Regions from separate parts of the Streptomyces sp. NPDC002889 genome, predicted to be linked through region 3. Evidence: predicted binding sites of a transcription regulator. Region 3 holds the regulator's gene; each other region holds the start of a gene.

What was found. The regulator HrcA, encoded in region 3, represses chaperone genes, less so after heat shock. The targets are predictions, from matches to a motif close to TTNGCACTCNGNNNNNCNGAGTGCNAA.
Region 1: the regulator HrcA is predicted to act here: its motif matches at 3,509-3,535, upstream of groL (chaperonin GroEL).
Region 2: the regulator HrcA is predicted to act here: its motif matches at 4,726-4,752, upstream of groES (co-chaperone GroES).

What each region holds. Positions count from the first base shown of each region.
Region 1 covers NZ_JBIAPT010000004.1:254,410-260,742, forward strand. Annotated here, with positions in the region: partial or broken gene ACFYWI_RS08040 (alpha/beta hydrolase) at 49-1,553, opposite strand; gene groL (chaperonin GroEL) at 1,761-3,383, opposite strand; gene ACFYWI_RS08050 (cold-shock protein) at 3,713-3,916, opposite strand; gene ACFYWI_RS08055 (MoaD/ThiS family protein) at 4,335-4,610, opposite strand; gene thrC (threonine synthase) at 4,634-5,920, opposite strand; SAM riboswitch class I at 5,938-6,065, opposite strand; gene ACFYWI_RS08065 (glucosyl-3-phosphoglycerate synthase) at 6,207-6,333, shown strand, end outside.
Region 2 covers NZ_JBIAPT010000002.1:249,282-255,614, forward strand. Annotated here, with positions in the region: gene ACFYWI_RS04045 (hypothetical protein) at 239-913, shown strand; gene ACFYWI_RS04050 (hypothetical protein) at 1,022-1,675, opposite strand; gene ACFYWI_RS04055 (methyltransferase domain-containing protein) at 1,839-3,113, opposite strand; gene ACFYWI_RS04060 (polysaccharide deacetylase family protein) at 3,108-4,085, shown strand; gene groES (co-chaperone GroES) at 4,900-5,208, shown strand; gene groL (chaperonin GroEL) at 5,302-6,333, shown strand, end outside.
Region 3 covers NZ_JBIAPT010000012.1:58,672-65,004, forward strand. Annotated here, with positions in the region: gene ACFYWI_RS19640 (hypothetical protein) at 6-572, opposite strand; gene ACFYWI_RS19645 (hypothetical protein) at 657-1,070, shown strand; gene ACFYWI_RS19650 (16S rRNA (uracil(1498)-N(3))-methyltransferase) at 1,444-2,187, opposite strand; gene ACFYWI_RS19655 (nitronate monooxygenase) at 2,187-3,257, opposite strand; gene dnaJ (molecular chaperone DnaJ) at 3,469-4,605, opposite strand; gene hrcA (heat-inducible transcriptional repressor HrcA) at 4,606-5,631, opposite strand; gene ACFYWI_RS19670 (MBL fold metallo-hydrolase) at 5,797-6,333, shown strand, end outside.

The sequences.
Region 1 (6,333 bases), on a different contig from region 3:
GCCACATGAGAATGGGTCCGCAGCCCTCGCTGAAGGCCCTGTCGACGGTCAGGAGGCGCAGTACCGGTCGTGTGCCGGGCGCTGTCCCGTGAGCAGGAAGCCGGTCACCCATGCGTCCCCGCACTCGTTGCCGCCTGCGCGGTAGGAGCCGTGGCCCATCGCGTCGACCGTCACCATCCTGGCCCGGTCGCCGAACGCCGCCCGCATCTTCCTCGCGCCGGCCAGCGGCGTGGCGACGTCCCGCTCGTTCTGGATCATCAGCACGTTGGACGGGCCACCGTCCGGGGTGATGCGGACCGGGGGTTCCTGGGGCCCGCCGTGCCAGAAGACGCACGGCATCACGTTCACCGGCATACCGGCCGTCAGCGGGTGGCGCTCACGGCTCTTGGCCACGTCCTTCTCGTACTCCGTCTGTTCCCGCTCGTGCCAGGCGTCCACGTCGTTGCAGATCGTCGCGGCCGAGGAGGCGACCGTGTTCTGCATGACGGCGTCCGGGACCGTGCTCGCGGGCGGCAGCGGCGCGCCGGTCCGGGCCGCAGTGATCAGGCGGGCCAGGGACGGGAAGCGGTCCTTGGAGTAGAGGCTGTCCAGCAGCGTCTGGCGCAGCACATTGCCGTTGAGCTGCTCGGGGTTGGCGTCCGGCCACGGGATCGGTTCCCGGTCCAGACGCGCGGCGAGTGCGAGGAACAGCGGCCGGACCTCGGCGGCGGTGGCGGCCAGGCGGTCGGGGTTGTCCGGATCGGCGGCCCAGTCGGCGAAGCCGGGGAGGGCGTCCTCGACGCCGATCGCGTAGTTCGCCAGCCACCTGCGTGCCACCGCCTCGGGTCCGGGTCGTCGTTACTGTCGAGAACCCAGCGGTCGGTGCGGTGCGGGAACATCTGCGCGTAGACGGCGCCGACGTAGGTGCCGTACGAGACGCCCCACGCCGACAGTTTCCGCTCCCCTGGCGCCTGGCGGATGCGATCGATGTCGCGGGCCTCGTTGCGGGTGCTGAGGGTGCGCAGTACCTCTCCGCCGTTCGCGGCGCAGGTGTCGGAGAGTCGGCGGGCGGTGGCGATGTTCCGGTCGATCGATCCGTCGGGCGCGGGCCATGGGCGCAGACGTTCCATGGCGAGATCGTCGTGCGGCAGTCCACAGTCGACGGGTGCGGAGCGGCCGACACCGCGCGGGTCGAAGCTGACGACGTCGTACGCCTCGCGCACCGACTGCGGGAGCCGCTTCCCGCGGCGGGAGGGCTGGTCGACACCGGGGCTGCCCGGCCCACCGGGGATCAGCAGCAGGGTGCCGCGCCGCGCCCCGGGGGTCTCGCTGCGGAGGCGGGAGACGGCGAGGGAGATCTGCGGGCCGCCGGGGTCGGCGTACTCGAGGGGTACGGAGACCGTGCCGCACTCCTGGCGCGGATCGATCCCCGCGCCGGGGCAGGGTCCCCACTGAATTGCCGTGGCCGTCGGCTCGGTTGCCGTGGCGGGTGCGGGGAGGGCGACCAGCGCGGTCGCGAGAGCCGGGAGGGTGAGAGCGAGGGTGATGACGGGCTGACGGCGAAGGGTTCGCATGATTCGCATGGGAAGACCCTCGCGGAATCCCGCGCCCACCCCACCGGAGCCAACTGCCCTCTTCGCAGGGGGGATTGCCCCACCCTTACGGGCCCCACAGGCTCCCGGTACCGGGGCACTTCCGGGCCCGGGAAACGCCCGAAGGCGGCACCCCCTGGGAGTGGGGTGCCGCCCTCGGTCAGGACGGTTGATCAACCAACAGGCCGATCAGAAGTCCATGTCACCGCCCGGCATGCCGCCACCGGCAGGCGCGGCGGCCTTCTCCGGCTTGTCGGCGATGACGGCCTCGGTGGTGAGGAACAGCGCCGCGATGGAGGCCGCGTTCTGCAGGGCAGAGCGGGTCACCTTCGCGGGGTCGATGATGCCCTCGGCGATCATGTCGACGTACTCGCCGGTCGCGGCGTTCAGACCGTGGCCGACGGGCAGGTTGCGCACCTTCTCCACAACGACGCCGCCTTCGAGACCACCGTTGACGGCGATCTGCTTCAGCGGGGCCTCGAGCGCGAGCTTCACGGCGTTGGCGCCGGTCGCCTCGTCACCGTCGAGGTCGAGCTTCTCGAAGACCGAGGAAGCCTGGATGAGAGCCACGCCACCACCGGCGACGATGCCCTCCTCGACAGCGGCCTTGGCGTTGCGCACCGCGTCCTCGATGCGGTGCTTGCGCTCCTTGAGCTCGACCTCGGTCGCGGCGCCGGCCTTGATGACGGCCACGCCGCCGGCCAGCTTCGCGAGGCGCTCCTGGAGCTTCTCGCGGTCGTAGTCCGAGTCCGAGTTCTCGATCTCGGCGCGGATCTGGTTGACGCGGCCCTGAACCTGGTCGCTCTCACCGGCACCGTCGACGATCGTCGTCTCGTCCTTGGTGACGACGATCTTGCGGGCGCGGCCCAGGAGGTCCAGGCTCGCGTTCTCGAGCTTGAGACCGACCTCCTCGGAGATGACCGTGCCGCCGGTGAGGATGGCGATGTCGTTCAGCATGGCCTTACGACGGTCACCGAAGCCCGGAGCCTTGACGGCGACGGACTTGAAGGTGCCACGGATCTTGTTGACGACCAGGGTCGACAGGGCCTCGCCCTCGACGTCCTCGGCGATGATCAGCAGCGGCTTGCCGGACTGCATGACCTTCTCGAGGAGCGGCAGCAGGTCCTTGACCGAGCTGATCTTCGAGTTGACGATCAGGATGTACGGGTCGTCGAGGACGGCCTCCATACGCTCCATGTCGGTGGCGAAGTACGCCGAGATGTAGCCCTTGTCGAAGCGCATACCCTCGGTGAGCTCCAGCTCCAGACCGAAGGTCTGGGACTCCTCGACGGTGATGACGCCTTCCTTGCCGACCTTGTCCATCGCCTCGGCGATGAGCTCGCCGATCTGGGTGTCGGCGGCGGAGATGGAGGCGGTGGAAGCGATCTGCTCCTTGGTCTCCACGTCCTTGGCCTGCTCGAGCAGGGCACCGGAGACGGCCTCGACGGCCTTCTCGATACCGCGCTTCAGGGCCATCGGGTTGGCACCGGCGGCCACGTTGCGCAGGCCCTCACGGACGAGCGCCTGGGCGAGAACGGTCGCGGTGGTCGTACCGTCGCCGGCGACGTCGTCCGTCTTCTTGGCGACTTCCTTGACCAGCTCGGCGCCGATCTTCTCGTACGGGTCCTCGAGCTCGATCTCCTTGGCGATGGAAACACCATCGTTGGTGATCGTGGGGGCGCCCCACTTCTTCTCGAGGACGACGTTCCGGCCCTTGGGGCCAAGGGTGACCTTGACGGCGTCGGCGAGCTGGTTCATCCCGCGCTCGAGACCGCGCCGTGCCTCCTCGTCGAACGCGATGATCTTGGCCATGTGAAGTGGTCCTCCCGGACTGGGGTGGATTGCTCCGGACCGCGCTGGCGCCCGCGACGGACGGCCTGCATGCCGTGTGGTTCCTTGCCCCACCCGGCCTGCGGACCTCACCGACCCGGTCCTCGTTGTCACTCTCACTGTCAGAGTGCTAACGCCAATGATTAGCACTCGACCATGGAGAGTGCAAGCGCCTCTCACGGATGCGAACCGGTTGGCGAACGGATCAGGAACGGATCACCGACATGCGCGGAGACGCACGAGGGGCCCGCATCCCTGGGTGGGATGCGGGCCCCTCGGAGTGAGTGCGTCGGTGGCCGATCGCGCCTGGATCAGACGGCGAGCTTGACCATGTCCGCCTGCGGACCCTTCTGGCCCTGCGAGATCTCGAACTCGACTCGCTGACCCTCTTCAAGGGTGCGGTACCCATCCATCTGGATCGCGCTGTAGTGGACGAAAACATCCGCACCACCGTCGACCGCGATGAAGCCGTAGCCCTTCTCCGCGTTGAACCACTTGACGGTGCCCTGAGCCATGCCTAACTCCCCTATTACTGGCCCTTGCGCAGGACCGCACCTCGCGGACCCGGGTCAGACCTACCGCCCCGACAGGAGGGGCGTGCGCCGGAACGCGTCGACCGCGGCTGAATGTATCTGCCCAACTGCCCTCTGCAACAGGTCAGTCGGACGAGAAATCTGAGCAGCCGCGAACGGATGATTTATGTGAATTCTGTGAATTCCGGGGCAAGTCGGGCCCGACAAATGGCGTCAATGGCGCATTTCGATCGCGCACTTTGGCTGTTTCTTGTCGCCTCGCGGCGCATTCTCATATGCGAGCGGCACAGGCGGCGGCGGGGGCTTCCCCAACTCTACCGCGCTCAACCATGCAGAATTGCCCCCTCCGTTTCTTCCGCGGAGGGGGCAATTCTGGTTACTCTGGGTAATTCGAGGTAGGTCAGCCGCCGGCGACCGCGGGGATGATGGAAACTCCCGCACCGTCCGGCGTCGCCGTCTCCAGGCCCTGCTCGAAGCGCACGTCGTCGTCGTTCACGTAGACGTTGACGAAGCGGCGCAGCTTGCCCTGGTCGTCCAGGACCCGGGCCGCGATGCCCGCATGGTTCTTCTCCAGATCCGCGATGACCTCCGAGAGGGTCGCGCCCTCGGCCGGGACCTCGGCCTGGCCACCCGTGTACGTGCGAAGGATGGTGGGGATGCGGACATTGACGCTCATGGTGTGCTGCCTCTCTCGGTAGTTCAGCCGGCCAGGCCGGCGTCGCGGAACGCGTCCAGGCTCGGGCGGATCGTCGCGGTCGGGCCGGTGGTCGGAGCGACAGCGTCCAGCGTCTTGAGGCCGTCGCCTGTGTTGAGCACGACGGTGGTGAGCGCCGGGTCGAGCACACCCTGCTCGATCAGCTTCCGGGTGACACCCACGGTCACGCCACCCGCGGTCTCGGCGAAGATGCCCTCCGTGCGCGCCAGCAGCTTGATCGCGTCGACGATCTGCTCGTCGTCGACGTCCTCGACCGCGCCCCCGGTGCGGCGGGCGATGTCCAGGACGTACGGGCCGTCCGCCGGATTGCCGATGGCCAGCGACTTCGCGATGGTGTTCGGCTTCTGCGGGCGTACGACGTCGTGGCCGGCCTTGAACGCGGTGGACACGGGCGAGCAGCCCTCGGCCTGGGCGCCGAAGATCTTGTAGGGCCTGTCCTCGACGAGACCGAGCTTGATGAGCTCCTGCAGACCCTTGTCGATCTTGGTGAGCTGCGACCCGGAGGCGATCGGGATCACGATCTGGTCGGGCAGCCGCCAGCCGAGCTGCTCGCAGATCTCGTACGCGAGCGTCTTGGAGCCCTCGCCGTAGTACGGGCGCAGGTTGACGTTGACGAAGCCCCAGCCCTCGCCGAGCGGGTCGCCGATGAGCTCGGAGCAGAAGCGGTTGACGTCGTCGTAGTTGCCCTCGATGCCGACCAGTTCGCCGCCGTACACCGCGGCCATGACGACCTTGCCCTGCTCCAGGTCGTGCGGGATGAACACGCAGGAGCGGAAGCCGGCCCGGGCGGCGGCCGCGCCGACGGCGCCGGCGAGGTTGCCGGTGGAGGAGCAGGACAGGGTGGTGAAGCCGAAGGCACGGGCGGCCTCGACGGCGATCGCGACGACGCGGTCCTTGAAGGAGTGCGTCGGGTTGCCGGAGTCGTCCTTGACGTACAGGCCGCCGGTGACGCCCAGTTCACGGGCGAGGTTGTCGGCCTTGACGAGCTTGGTGAAGCCGGGGTTGATGTTCGGCTTGTCGGCCACGTCGACGGGGACGGGCAGCAGCGGCGCGTAGCGCCAGATGTTGTCCGGGCCCGCCTCGATCTGCTTGCGCAGGGCCTCGGGGTCGCCGCTCGGCAGGTCGTAGGCGACTTCGAGCGGCCCGAAACAGGAGGCGCAGGCGAAGATGGGGCCGAGCTCGAAACGCTCTCCGCATTCGCGGCACGAGAGTGCGGCGGCGGGTCCGAGGTTCACGGGGGTGGTGGTGCTTGCGACAGTCTGCGCAGCCATGGTGGCGAGGCCCTTTCTCCTCATCTTCCTCGTGACGCATCTCGCCACGAGACGGAATTGGCACCTTCCCCACCGTGACCTCGCGGTCGGCGGGAGGGTTGCCGGGGCTTCAACGGGCCGTTCCCTCTGCCCCTCTGGATGAGCGGTATTCGATTGTCGGCGAGACGACCCCGGCATGCGACGGTCATCTGCGTTGTTCAAGACTGTAACCGAAGGCATGGAGGGTTGAGATAGTCGTCCGAACAGCGAGATGGATCACCCGACCGGAAGTCAAGGAGACGCGCACGTGCTCGATGAGGTGGAGCGCTGGCTGAGCAGGCGTTCCTGGGCGGCGGCCGATCGCACGCTGAACCAACTGGTGGCGGCCAAGGCCGGGCGCGGAACGTCGGTGAGTGTGGTGCTCCCAGCGCTGG
Region 2 (6,333 bases), on a different contig from region 3:
CGTAGCACGGCCGCAGGAGATACACCCCTGACCCCCATGCCGCGGCAGGTGCCGAAACCGCACGAGCTTCCGGTGCCTGCCGCGCCGTCGTCGAGGTCTGCCGCACACCGCTGCGCCGCGGATCGCTCCTCGCCTCTGGCGAGGCCGACGCCCGGGTGCGCCCGCGCTGCTGCAGTCGTCCGTCAAGAGCGAGATGCGCACGGAGTTCGCCGACCGAGCGGGCGATAGGGTCGCACACATGTCCCGTCGTATCCCGCTGCCTCCGCCTCCGCCGCCTGCCGAGATACGGGCCTGGCCCGACCGTGAGTCGCTCCTCGCCGACCGGGCGAAGGCGATGACGGAACTGCACCGGCGGAGCATCGACCCGAAGCGGATGGTGCTGCTGTGGCTGACGGCGGCGGGATTCGCGCTCGGTTGGGTCTTCTTCGCGACATTGCTGCGGGTGGTCGCCGAGGATCCGGATGTGTTCAGCGTCCTGTTCGGCGCGATCTCCGGACTCCTCGGTGTCGGGTTCATGATCCCGACCGGTCTCGTGGTCGGCTTCGGTATCGCCCGCGACGCGAAGATCCGTCAACGGCTCTGGCAGTGGACCGCGTTGGACTGGGACCCGGCCAGGGACACCCGGTTCGGCTCACCTGTGCTGAGCCTGGTGTGGTTCATCCCCTCGTTCCTGCTCTGCGCGTCCGGCCTGTGGCTCTCCTTCGCCGTCCCGGCGGGCGCGAGGCCGGGCGAGGACACCGTCCCCGAGGTCATGATGCTGATGGGCCTGGGCTTCATCATGTGGCTCACGGGCCTGTTCGGCGCCGCCAAGGCGGTGAGCCACTACCGCTGGGCAGTCCGGCTGGTGGGTGCCGGCTCGGCGGCCGTGACGCGTCAGCGGCACGCCACGCCCCAGGGCGGCGCGCACCGCTGACGGGCCCGGCCCCGTTTCTTTTCGATCTCCAGACCGTCAGGCCGGGAGTGTCGCGTGTGCGCCGGTTCCGCTGAGGTCGCGGGGTGGACAGAGGGAAGGCCGAGCCAGTCAGTCGACGTGGTGACTCCTCATGTGGGCATGGCCCAACTCGGCGATGATCTTCAGCGCCGCGGGCGTCACGCTCTCGCCGTACGACAGGAACGCCTCCCTGAAATGCGTGGACTCGGCGCACAGGGACAGGGCGGTCTGCGCCTGAGCGACGAAGGGGACGACCTCCTCGTTGCAGTACGGGTGTTCGCCGTCGATATGGGCCTGGAAGGCTTCCTCGAACGAGTCGTACTCGCCGTCATACGCCCACGTGTCCAGGCTCCGGAGCAGCGGGAACCGTGCCTCGGCCTCCCACCGGGCCACAGGCACTGTGCTGTAGTCGCCGGGCCATTCCCGGTCCGCGACCCGCAGCAGCATGGCGAGCTCTCCCATGAACTCGGGCACGCTCTTGGGGCCGGCGGCGGCGAGCCAGGCCCGGCGGGCGTACTCGGGGCAGTCGGCGAAGAACTCTTCGGTGAACGTGGTGGCCATGTAGTCGAGTTGGGAGGCGAGGGGCTGCATCGGTGAGCGCCAAGCGGCGTCCCAGTGCTCGGTCCACAGAGCGCGTCTGAGCCGCAGAACCTGCCACTCCAAAGGGTCGGTTCCGTTCGCCGCCAGGCTCACGAGCTGGAAGAGCGGGCCGCTGGTGAATATGCCTTCGGGGTGGACGGCCATGTGCTCACCTCACGGTCTCGGGGGCAGGGGGCGTGGCAGGGGAAGGGGGTACGGCAGGGGTCACGCGGTGGCGCATCGGTGTGCGTTCCGCCAGGTCGTGCACAGGGATTCCGGTGCTGCCGGAATCCGCGTACACGAACGTGAATACGGCGGGGGACCTCGGCTACGCCGGTCGGCCCACCAGCATCGTCGGTGCCCCCGCCACCCTCGTCAGGAACACCGTCGCCGCGTTCGGGCCGTGCGGCTTCACCTTGCGGCGCAGTTCCTCCGGCTCCACCGCCGAGCCGCGCTTCTTGACCGTCAGGACGCCGACCTCGCGTTCCCGCAGCAGGGCCTTCAACTTCTTCACGTTGAAGTGGAGTTGGTCCGTGATCTCGTACGCGGTCGCATAGGGCGTGGGGCGCAGCTCGTCCGCCGTGATGTACGCGATCGTCTCGTCGATCAGCCCGCCGTCCAGCGTCTCGGCGACCTCGGCGACCAGGTGGGCGCGGATGGCCGCGCCGTCCGGCTCGTAGAGATAGCGGCCGACCGCGCGGACCCGCGGGTCCGGCAGGCCGCGGCCGGTAAGGGAGTGCGGGCCCGGCAGCAGTGTCGCCCGCACCGTGCCCGGGGCCGTACCGAACCAGAGCACCGCCTCCTTCACATCGCCGCCGTCCGAGATCCACTCCGCTTCGGCCTCGTCCGGGACGATCTCGTGCGGGATGCCGGGGGCGATCTTGAGGGCCGCGTGCGGGCGGGTGTGAGCCGCGCCGATCGCCCAGGACAGGGACGGGGAGTAGGCCTCCGGGTCGAAGATCCTGCCGCGGCCCCCGCGCCGGGCGGGGTCCACGAAGACCGCGTCGTACGGCGCCGTGTCGATCTCCGTCACATCCGCGCAGCGGATCTCGATCAGGTCCGCGAGTCCCAGCGCCTCGGCGTTGGCGCGCGCGACCTCGGCCGTCAGCGGGTCCCGGTCCACGGCGAGGACCGAGATGCCGGCGCGGGCGAGTGCGAGTGCGTCGCCGCCGATGCCGCTGCACAGGTCCGCCACGCTGCGTACGCCGAGGGCGGCGAAGCGCTCGGCGCGGTGGTCGGCGACCGAGCGGCGGGTGGACTGCTCCACGCCGTTCGGGGTGAAGAACATCCGGCGGGCGTCCTGCGCGCCGAACTTCGCCACCGCCCGCTGTCGCAGCCGGGCCTGTCCGAGTGCCGCCGAGACCAGTTCCGCCGGGTGCTCGCGGCGCAGCCGGGTGGCTACGGCCAGCTCCTGGGAGGGGTCGTAGGAGTCCAGGCCGGCGAGCAGGGCCCGGCCCTCCTCGGTGCGGAGCGAGGCGAAGGCGGCCAGGGGGTCGAGGTCGTTCACCGACTCATTGTGGGCCAGGCGGGGGATGGTGCGCCCGCAGTGGCGGTGTCGGCCGGGTGAGCGGGACTTGCGCTGACAGGATGCGACGCCATGCAGCTAGTCCGAAAAAAGGTAAATGTACGGGCTTATACGATTCTGACGCTCTTCCTCGCCGCCGCTGTCGGTTCCGGCTGTGCGGCCGAGGGGACACCCAAGGCCGAGGGGGCCAGGGCCTCCCGGCCCGCCAAGTCCGCCAAGTCCGCCAAGTCCGCCAAGCCCGCCAAGCCCGCCGCCGGCCAGCAGGCCGAGCATGCCCTGCCGCAGGAACCCGGCGCGGCGGGTGCGCTTGCCGCGTACGTGGAGAAGGTCCGAAAGCAGGCCGTCCGCGCTGCCGCCGCAAAGAAGTGGGGGCTGAAGCCCCCGCTCGCCGCGCCCCCGCCGCCCGCCGTCAAGCCGAAGATCACCACCCGCAAGGGCTTCGAGGTCGAAGACGGGGAGGGTCTGCCGCCCGTCTTCACCACCGTTCCCACCGAGGAGAAGGTCGTCTTCCTGACGATCGACGACGGCGCGGAGAAGGACCCCGAACTGCTCAAGATGATGTCCGAGCTCCAGATCCCGTACAGCGCCTTCCTCAGCGACTACGTGATCAGAGACAACTACGGCTACTTCAAGAAGATGCAGGCCAACGGGGTTGCCCTGCACAACCACACCATCAACCACCGCTATCTGCCCGGTCTTTCGTTCGCGCAGCAGCAGCGGGAGATCTGCGTCCAGCAGGACAAGCTGGAGGAGCGCTACGGCAAGCGGCCCGCACTGTTCCGTCCGCCGTACGGCAACTACAACAAGGACACCCTGCGCGCCGCCAAGTCCTGCGGGGTCGAGGCCGTGCCGCTGTGGGCCGCCGAGGCCTTCCCCGACCACATGGAGTGGCGCGAGTGGGACCGGGATCTGCACCCGGGCGACATCATCCTCACGCACTTCCGGGGGCGTGCGGAGTGGAAGGGCACGATGCCCGACATGATCCGGCAGGTCATGAAGACGGTGACCGCGAAGGGGTACGCGGTGGCGAAGCTCGAGGACTACGTATGACGGGGGACCGGGCGTGAGCTGCGCGCACCGGCTGCTCGCCGGAGCGCTTGCGGCCGGTGCGCTCCTCGCCTCGGCCGGGTGCGCGCAGTCGGTCGACCCGATCGAACGGCTGGGTCGCAAGGCCGCGCAGAAGGCCGGTCCGGCGGCGCGGGCCCCGGGGGCGGGCCCTCCTCGCGCGGCGCGGACCCCCGGTGCGGGCCCGGAGCGTGTCGCCCCTCGTCGGTGTCCCTCCCGGGACGGGCACGTGCTCCGGTCGGTGCGACCCCCGGCGTCGGACCCGTCGGACCCGTCGGCCCCCGGCGCAGCCGACGCGGCCGCTCCCTGCGGGCGCGTACGGTAACGGCTCCTGGTGCGTCCGGCCCCATGCCGATGAGCCCACGAAGAACAGGGCGGTGTGCCGCTGCCGCGAGGAAGCGCATCCGGGAAGACATCGGCGCAGCCGGCGGCGACGACTTCGTGGGCGGGACCGGCCGCGGGGGCGGCGAGGCGCGCGTGGATCGCGACTCGGATCAGCGCCAGGTCGGGACCGGCGTCGGGACCCGTGTCGGAACGGGCGCTCGACAGCAGCGTTTTCGTGCGGAACCGATGGGCCCGCAGAGGCGTTGTCCGTGTCGGGATCCGATCGACGCGCACAGTCACATTGGCACTCCGCTTGACCGAGTGCTAATCGCAGTCATAGTCTCGCTTCTGGCACTCACCAAGTGAGAGTGCCAACACAGCGACAGGCAGGTCCGGCACCCGCGACGACGGATCGACCTGGTCGCCACCTCAGATCAGTTAACCCCGTGAGATCTCCGAAGGGGGAGGTCGGATCGTGACGACCGCCAGCTCCAAGGTTGCCATCAAGCCGCTCGAGGACCGCATTGTGGTCCAGCCGCTCGACGCCGAGCAGACCACGGCCTCTGGCCTGGTTATTCCGGACACCGCGAAGGAGAAGCCCCAGGAGGGCGTCGTCCTGGCCGTGGGCCCGGGCCGCTTCGAGAACGGCGAGCGTCTTCCGCTCGACGTGACCGTCGGCGATGTCGTGCTGTACAGCAAGTACGGCGGCACCGAAGTGAAGTACAGCGGCGAGGAGTACCTCGTCCTCTCGGCTCGCGACGTACTCGCGATCGTCGAGAAGTAATTCACCCAGATTGCTCTGAGCTGCGCCCCTGGTCACCCCGCTGATTGCCGGGCGGCGAGGGGCGCAGTTCATGTGAGAGGACTTGAAAGCTCCATGGCGAAGATCCTGAAATTCGACGAGGACGCCCGTCGCGCCCTCGAGCGCGGCGTCAACAAGCTTGCCGACACGGTCAAGGTGACGATCGGCCCCCGTGGCCGCAACGTCGTCATCGACAAGAAGTTCGGCGCCCCCACCATCACCAACGACGGTGTCACCATCGCCCGCGAGGTCGAGCTCGACGACCCGTACGAGAACCTCGGCGCCCAGCTGGTGAAGGAGGTGGCGACCAAGACCAACGACATCGCGGGTGACGGTACGACCACCGCCACCGTGCTGGCCCAGGCGCTGGTCCGCGAGGGTCTGCGCAACGTCGCCGCCGGTGCCTCCCCGGCCGCCCTGAAGAAGGGCATCGACGCTGCGGTCAAGGCCGTCTCCGACGAGCTGATCGCCACCGCGCGTCCGATCGACGAGAAGTCCGACATCGCCGCCGTCGCCGCGCTGTCCGCCCAGGACCAGCAGGTCGGCGAGCTCATCGCCGAGGCGATGGACAAGGTCGGCAAGGACGGTGTCATCACCGTCGAGGAGTCCAACACCTTCGGCCTGGAACTCGACTTCACCGAGGGCATGGCCTTCGACAAGGGCTACCTGTCCCCGTACATGGTGACCGACCAGGAGCGTATGGAGGCCGTCCTCGACGACCCGTACATCCTGATCCACCAGGGCAAGATCTCCTCCATCCAGGACATGCTGCCCCTGCTGGAGAAGGTCATCCAGGCGGGTGCCTCCAAGCCGCTGCTGATCATCGCCGAGGACGTCGAGGGCGAGGCCCTGTCGACCCTGGTCGTGAACAAGATCCGCGGCACCTTCAACGCGGTGGCCGTCAAGGCCCCCGGCTTCGGCGACCGCCGCAAGGCGATGCTCGGCGACATCGCCGCCCTCACCGGTGCCACCGTCATCGCCGAGGAGGTCGGCCTCAAGCTCGACCAGGCCGGCCTGGACGTGCTGGGCACCGCCCGCCGCGTGACGATCACCAAGGACGACACCACCATCGTCGACGGTGGCGGCAACTCCGAGGACGTCAAGGGC
Region 3 (6,333 bases):
CCGGATCACTTCGCCGACGACGGATCCGCGGTCACGGTCACGGTGGCCGTGACCGTGACGGGCGGAGTGACGGGAGGCCTGGGGGTGACGGTCCCGGTGGCGGTGGGGCGCGGCGCGCTCGTCGGGCGGTGGGAGCGGGTCGGGGTGGGTGCAGCCGCACCGTCGCAGTTGCCGAGCATGGTGGCCTGGAAGGCGATCTTGCCGTCGATCCTGGCGGTCAGATCTCCGCGTACGCACCTGCCCGCGCGCTCATCGGTCACCTTGCCCGTGATGCGGATGTCGCCGCCGGCGTCGGTCTCGCCCCTGCAGTCGACGGCGGCGGATCCGCCGGGTGACGGGGTTCCGGTCGCGCCCCCGGGCGGGTTGCCGCGGCCGCGGATGGTCGCGGTGCAGCTGAGCCAGCGCACGTCGATGCCGAGCCGCTCGAACGCGCTGGTGGCGGTCTTGTCGGTGGTGACGGCGACGCCGACCGAAGTGAGCCCGTCCGCCGAGGCCGGCTCGCATGCCACGACCGAGGCGAGTGCTGCTCCGGCAGCGGCGGTCACGGCCAGGGCGCGCCGCGCTCTTCTCATGGCCCCCATGAGAGGCAGACTGCCACCGCGGCCCCGGCGACAAAAGAGTGGTTGCGGCCACTGTTTGCCGCCTACGGTCTGGGCATGGCAAGGAAACTGACCGGGACTCGCCGGCTCGTTGTCGACACGGAGACCGTTTACATGTGGTCGGTCCGCCACAGGCACAGCGGGAACGGGAACACCCGCGAGGGATGCCGGACGGTGCTCGCCCTGCGGCGCGAGGGCACCCAGGAGCGCCTCGATGTCACGTTCCGCGAAGGCCCGGGCCGGATCATCTCCGAGGGCTTCGCACACTCGGGCGCGGTGGCTTCCACCGGCGGCGAGTGGCACAACCTGTATGAGCCGGGGGTGGCCCGCCGCCTGGTGGACGCGGCGACGGAGCGGGGTCTGCTCCCGACTGCTCGCGGTACGACCGAGGTCGACGGCTGGCTGCTGTACGACGCGGTGCCCGCCACGGTGCCCGCGGGAGCACCGTCGTCCCCGCCACAGTCCGTGTGACGCCCCCGCGGGTGATCACGGCTCCGCCGCTCGGCAGCGGCGCCGCCGAGCCGACAGCCGACTGCGCCGGACGGGCACGTCGCATGCCGCAGGGCGCAGGCCGTCGGATCCCGGCGCGGTCACGCGGCCGTTCACCCACCGGTAACGCACGCGGCCGTTCACCCACCGATGGCGCACGCGACCGTCCGCGCCGGACCGCGGTCCAACCGAATACCGGCACGGCGTGAAACCGTGGAATCCACCGCGGTCACACGGCCGTTCACCCACCGGCGAGGGACGGGGGCCGTGCACCCGCCGGTGCGGACGCGCCCGTTCACTCACCGGTGGCGCAAGCGGCCGTTCGCCCAACGGCGACGCACGCGGCCGTCCGGTCTCAGGACCAGCGGCCCGTGCGGCCCAGCAGCAGTGCCGTCGCGGCCGTGCCCGCCGTCGATGTGCGCAGGACACTGCGGCCCAGCCGGTAGGGCTTGGCGCCTGCCTGTGCGAACATGGCCAGTTCCTCCGGGGAGACTCCGCCCTCCGGGCCGACGATCAGCACGATCGAGCCCTCGGCGGGAAGGTCGGCCGTGGCCAGAGGCTCCGCGCCCTCCTCGTGGAGTACCGCCGCGAAGTCCGCGGCCGCCACAAGTGCCGCCAGCTGTCTGGTCGTTGCCGCCTCCGCGACCTCCGGGAAGCGCAGCCGGCGCGACTGCTTGCCCGCCTCGCGCGCCGTGGCCCGCCACTTGGCGAGCGACTTGGCGCCGCGCTCGCCCTTCCACTGTGTGATGCAGCGCGAGGCGGCCCACGGCACGATCGCGTCCACGCCTGTCTCCGTCATGGTCTCGACGGCGAGTTCGCCGCGGTCCCCCTTGGGCAGCGCCTGGACGACGGTGATCCGGGGGGCCGGTTCCGGTTCGGCCGGGCACGCGTGCACCTCGACGACAAGCCGGTCCTTGCCCTCGGTACGGAGCACGACCCCCGCGGCTCCGCGGCCCAGGCCGTCGGTGAGGACGATCTCCTCGCCCGGCTGCAACCGGCGTACGGAGACGGCGTGGCGGCCCTCGGGGCCCTCCAGGGTGACGGCGGCGCCAGGGCCCACGCCGTCGAGCGAGTCGGTGAGGAAGACGGGTGCGGTCATCACACACCCCCCAGGGCCAACGCGGCCCGCGCGGCGTCCGTTTCGGCGGCGAGCACCTCCACCAGATGGCCGGCGGGCAGTTCGCGCGCCAGCCGGTGGCCCTGGCCGGCCCACAGCGCCATGCCCTGCGGGTCCCCGGCCTTCGCCGCGGCCTTGCGCAGCCCGCTGGTCAGATGGTGGACCTCGGGGTAGGCGGCGGGGGCGTACGGGCCGTGCTCGCGCATGAAGCGGTTGACCAGGCCTCGCGCGGGCCTCCCGGAAAACGCACGGGTCAGCTCGGTGCGTACGAACAGCGGATCGGTCATGGCCTGCTTGTGCAGCGGGTTCGCCCCGGACTCGGGGCACACGAGGAACGCCGTGCCCAGCTGCCCCGCGCTTGCGCCGGCCGCCAGTGCGGCGGCGATCTGGGCGCCGCGCATCAGCCCGCCCGCGGCGATCACCGGCAGCGGCACGGCCTCACGGACGAGTTCGATGAGCGTGAGGAGCCCGATCCCGGACCCGTCGGCGGCGGGATCGTCGCGGTGCGTGCCCTGATGGCCGCCCGCCTCGATGCCCTGGACGCACACCGCGCCGGCACCGGCCCGGTGCGCGGCCTGCGCCTCGTCGGGCGTGGTGACCGTCACAACGGTGAAGGTGTCCGCCTTGGCGAAGGACCGCAGCACAGCGGGCTTGGGGCAGCCGAAGGTGAAGGAGACGACCGGGACCGGGTCGTCGAGCAGAATCGCCAGCTTGGCGTCGTAGCCGTCGTCCCGTCCGCTGTCGGGATCACCGAGCGGGGTCTCGTACCAGGTGACCTCGCCGGCGAGCTGATGCATGTAGACACCGACGGCCCCGAGGTCGGCGGTACCGGGCTGGGGCATGAAGAGGTTGACGCCGAAAGGCCGACCGGTCAGCGCGCGGAGCTGTTTGACCTCCTGGTACATGCCGTCCGCCGTCTTGTACCCGGCGGCGAGAAACCCGAGGCCGCCGGCTTCGGACACAGCCGCGGCCAGCTGCGGGCAGGACGCACCGCCCGCCATGGGGGCCTGCACGATCGGATAACGACAAAGATCGGTCAGTGCGGAGGACATGAACGCATCGTGCCATGTCCCCGGCGCACCACCGAATCCAGCATTCCGCCGTGCCGACCCCCCGCCACGGCCGCGGCACCAGGCGCTCACACGCCTGGCTCCCGTAACTGCGGGCGCCCGTCGCCGCGTCCTGGGGGGCGGAACCAGCCCCTGCCCTCCGGGCCGACGGCGCCGGCCCGGGGGTCACCCCCGGGCCCTGGCCGCCCCGGGCCTAACGCCCGTTGAACGCGTCCTTCAGGCGCGAGAACAGCCCCTGCTGCCCTGGCTGGAACTGACCCAACGGTCGCTCCTCGCCGCGCAGTTTCGCCAGATCGCGCAGCAGCCGCTCCTGATCCGGGTCCAGCTTGGTCGGTGTGGTCACCTCGACGTGCACGATCAGATCGCCACGGCCGCCGCCCCGCAGATGTGTGATGCCGCGCCCGTGCAACGGGATCGACTGGCCGGACTGCGTACCGGGCCGGATGTCGATCTCCTCCACGCCGTCGAGCGTCTCCAGCGGGCACTTCGTACCCAGAGCCGCCGCCGTCATCGGGATCGTCACCGTGCAGTGCAGATCGTCCCCGCGCCGCTGGAAGACCGGGTGCGGCAGCTCATGGATCTCGACGTACAGATCACCGGCGGGACCGCCGCCCGGGCCGACCTCGCCCTCGCCCGCGAGCTGGATCCGGGTGCCGTTGTCGACACCTGCCGGGATCTTCACGGTCAGGGTGCGGCGCGAGCGGATCCTGCCGTCGCCGGCGCACTCCGGGCACGGGGTCGGCACGACGGTGCCGAAGCCCTGGCACTGCGGGCACGGCCGCGAGGTCATGACCTGGCCCAGGAAGGACCGGGTGACCTGCGAGACCTCGCCGCGGCCGCGGCACATGTCACACGTCTGCGCCGAGGTGCCCGGCGCCGCGCCCTCACCACTGCAGGTGGTGCAGACCACGGCCGTGTCGACCTGGATGTCCTTGGTGGTGCCGAAGGCCGCTTCGTTGAGCTCGATCTCGAGGCGGATCATCGCGTCCTGGCCGCGCCGCGTGCGCGAGCGGGGGCCGCGTTGCGACGCCGTGCCGAAGAAGGCGTCCATGATGTCGGAGAAGTTGCCGAAGCCACCCGCTCCGAAACCGCCCGCGCCCGCGCCGCCCGACTGCGACAGGGGGTCCCCGCCGAGATCGTAGACCTGCTTCTTCTGCGGGTCCGACAGCACCTCGTAGGCGGCGTTGATCTCCTTGAAGCGCTCCTGCGTCTTCGGGTCCGGATTCACGTCCGGGTGGAGTTCACGGGCGAGCCTGCGGAAGGCCTTCTTGATCTCGTCCTGTGATGCGTCGCGGCGCACGCCGAGTACGGCGTAGTAGTCCGTGGCCACTTACGACTCCGCCAGGATCTGTCCGACGTAACGTGCCACTGCGCGTACCGCTCCCATCGTTCCGGGGTAGTCCATGCGGGTCGGTCCGACCACGCCGAGTTTGGCAACTGCCTCGTCGCCCGAACCGTAGCCGACTGCGACGACGGACGTGGAGTTGAGGCCTTCGTGAGCGTTCTCATGACCGATGCGTACGGTCATGCCCATGTCGCCGGAGTCCTTGGCCTCGCCGAGCAGCTTGAGCAGCACCACATGCTCCTCGAGCGCCTCGAGCACCGGCCTGATGGTCAGTGGGAAGTCGTGTGCGAAGCGGGTCAGATTGGCTGTTCCGCCGATCATGAGCCGCTCCTCGGTCTCCTCGACCAGGGTTTCGAGCAGAGTCGAGAGCACCGTGGAGACGGTACTGCGGTCCTCGAGCTCGAAGGACTCGGGAAGGTCCTGCACCAGCTGCGGCACATCCGAGAAGCGGCGTCCGACGACCCGGCTGTTGAGCCGGGCCCGCAGATCCGCGAGCGAGGTGTCGCCGAAGGGCGCGGGGCAGTCGATCATGCGCTGTTCGACCCGTCCGGTGTCCGTGATCAGCACGAGCATCAGACGGGCGGGCGCGAGGGGGAGGAGCTCCACATGCCGGACCGTGGACCGGGTCAGCGAAGGGTACTGGACGACGGCGACCTGCCGGGTCAGCTGCGCCAGCAGCCGCACCGTACGGCCCACGACGTCGTCGAGGTCGACCGCTCCGTCCAGAAAGTTCTGAATGGCGCGGCGCTCGGGCGACGACAGCGGCTTGACGCCGGCCAGGCGGTCGACGAAGAGCCGGTATCCCTTGTCGGTGGGGATCCGCCCGGCGCTGGTGTGCGGCTGGGCGATGAAACCCTCCTCCTCCAGCACGGCCATGTCGTTGCGGACGGTGGCCGGGGAGACGCCGAGCTTGTGCCGCTCGGTGAGGGCCTTGGAGCCGACGGGCTCCTCGGTGCCGACATAGTCCTGGACGATGGCGCGCAGCACCTCGAGTCTGCGTTCGCTGAGCATCGCGCGCACCTCCAGCTGTGGTTCCTCGGTTTTTCACCTGGCACTCGGCGATCCCGAGTGCCAGCATTCCCCTCGCCAGTGTACGGCCGCCGGGTATACGCCTAGCAAGGGCGGACGGGCACCCATTCGGGAGACTGCGCTGGTCGATGCGGATAGCGTCGCCGTATGGACGTGAGTTGGGAAGACTCCGGCTGGGAACGACTCGGCCACGGAGTCGGCCGCCGCAGGATGCCGATCTGGGACGCGACCATCGGTCTGGTGGCCGGTGCGGACGCCGTTCTGCTGTACGACACGGGCTCGACGATCCGCGAGGGCGCCGAGATCCGCGCCCAGGCGCAGGCCCTGCTGGGCGGCCGCCGGGTGACGCATATCGCACTGAGCCACCCGCACTTCGATCATGTTCTCGGGACCGCGGCGTTCGCCGGGGCGGAGGTCTACGGCGCGGTCGGGGTCGATGCGCTGATGCGGCGGGAGCGGGACGCGATCCGCGGCGACGCGGTACGGCACAAGGTCCCTGCGGCCGAGGCCGCGGAGGCCGCCGACCTGCTCGTCGCGCCGCACCACCTGGTGTGCGGGGAGTGGACGCTGGAGCTCGGCGGCCTGCAGGTCCTGCTGGCCAACGTCGGCCCCGGCCATTCGGGCCACGATCTCGCCCTGCTGGTACCGGGCGACCCCGAGGTCGTCTTCTGCGGCGACCTCGTC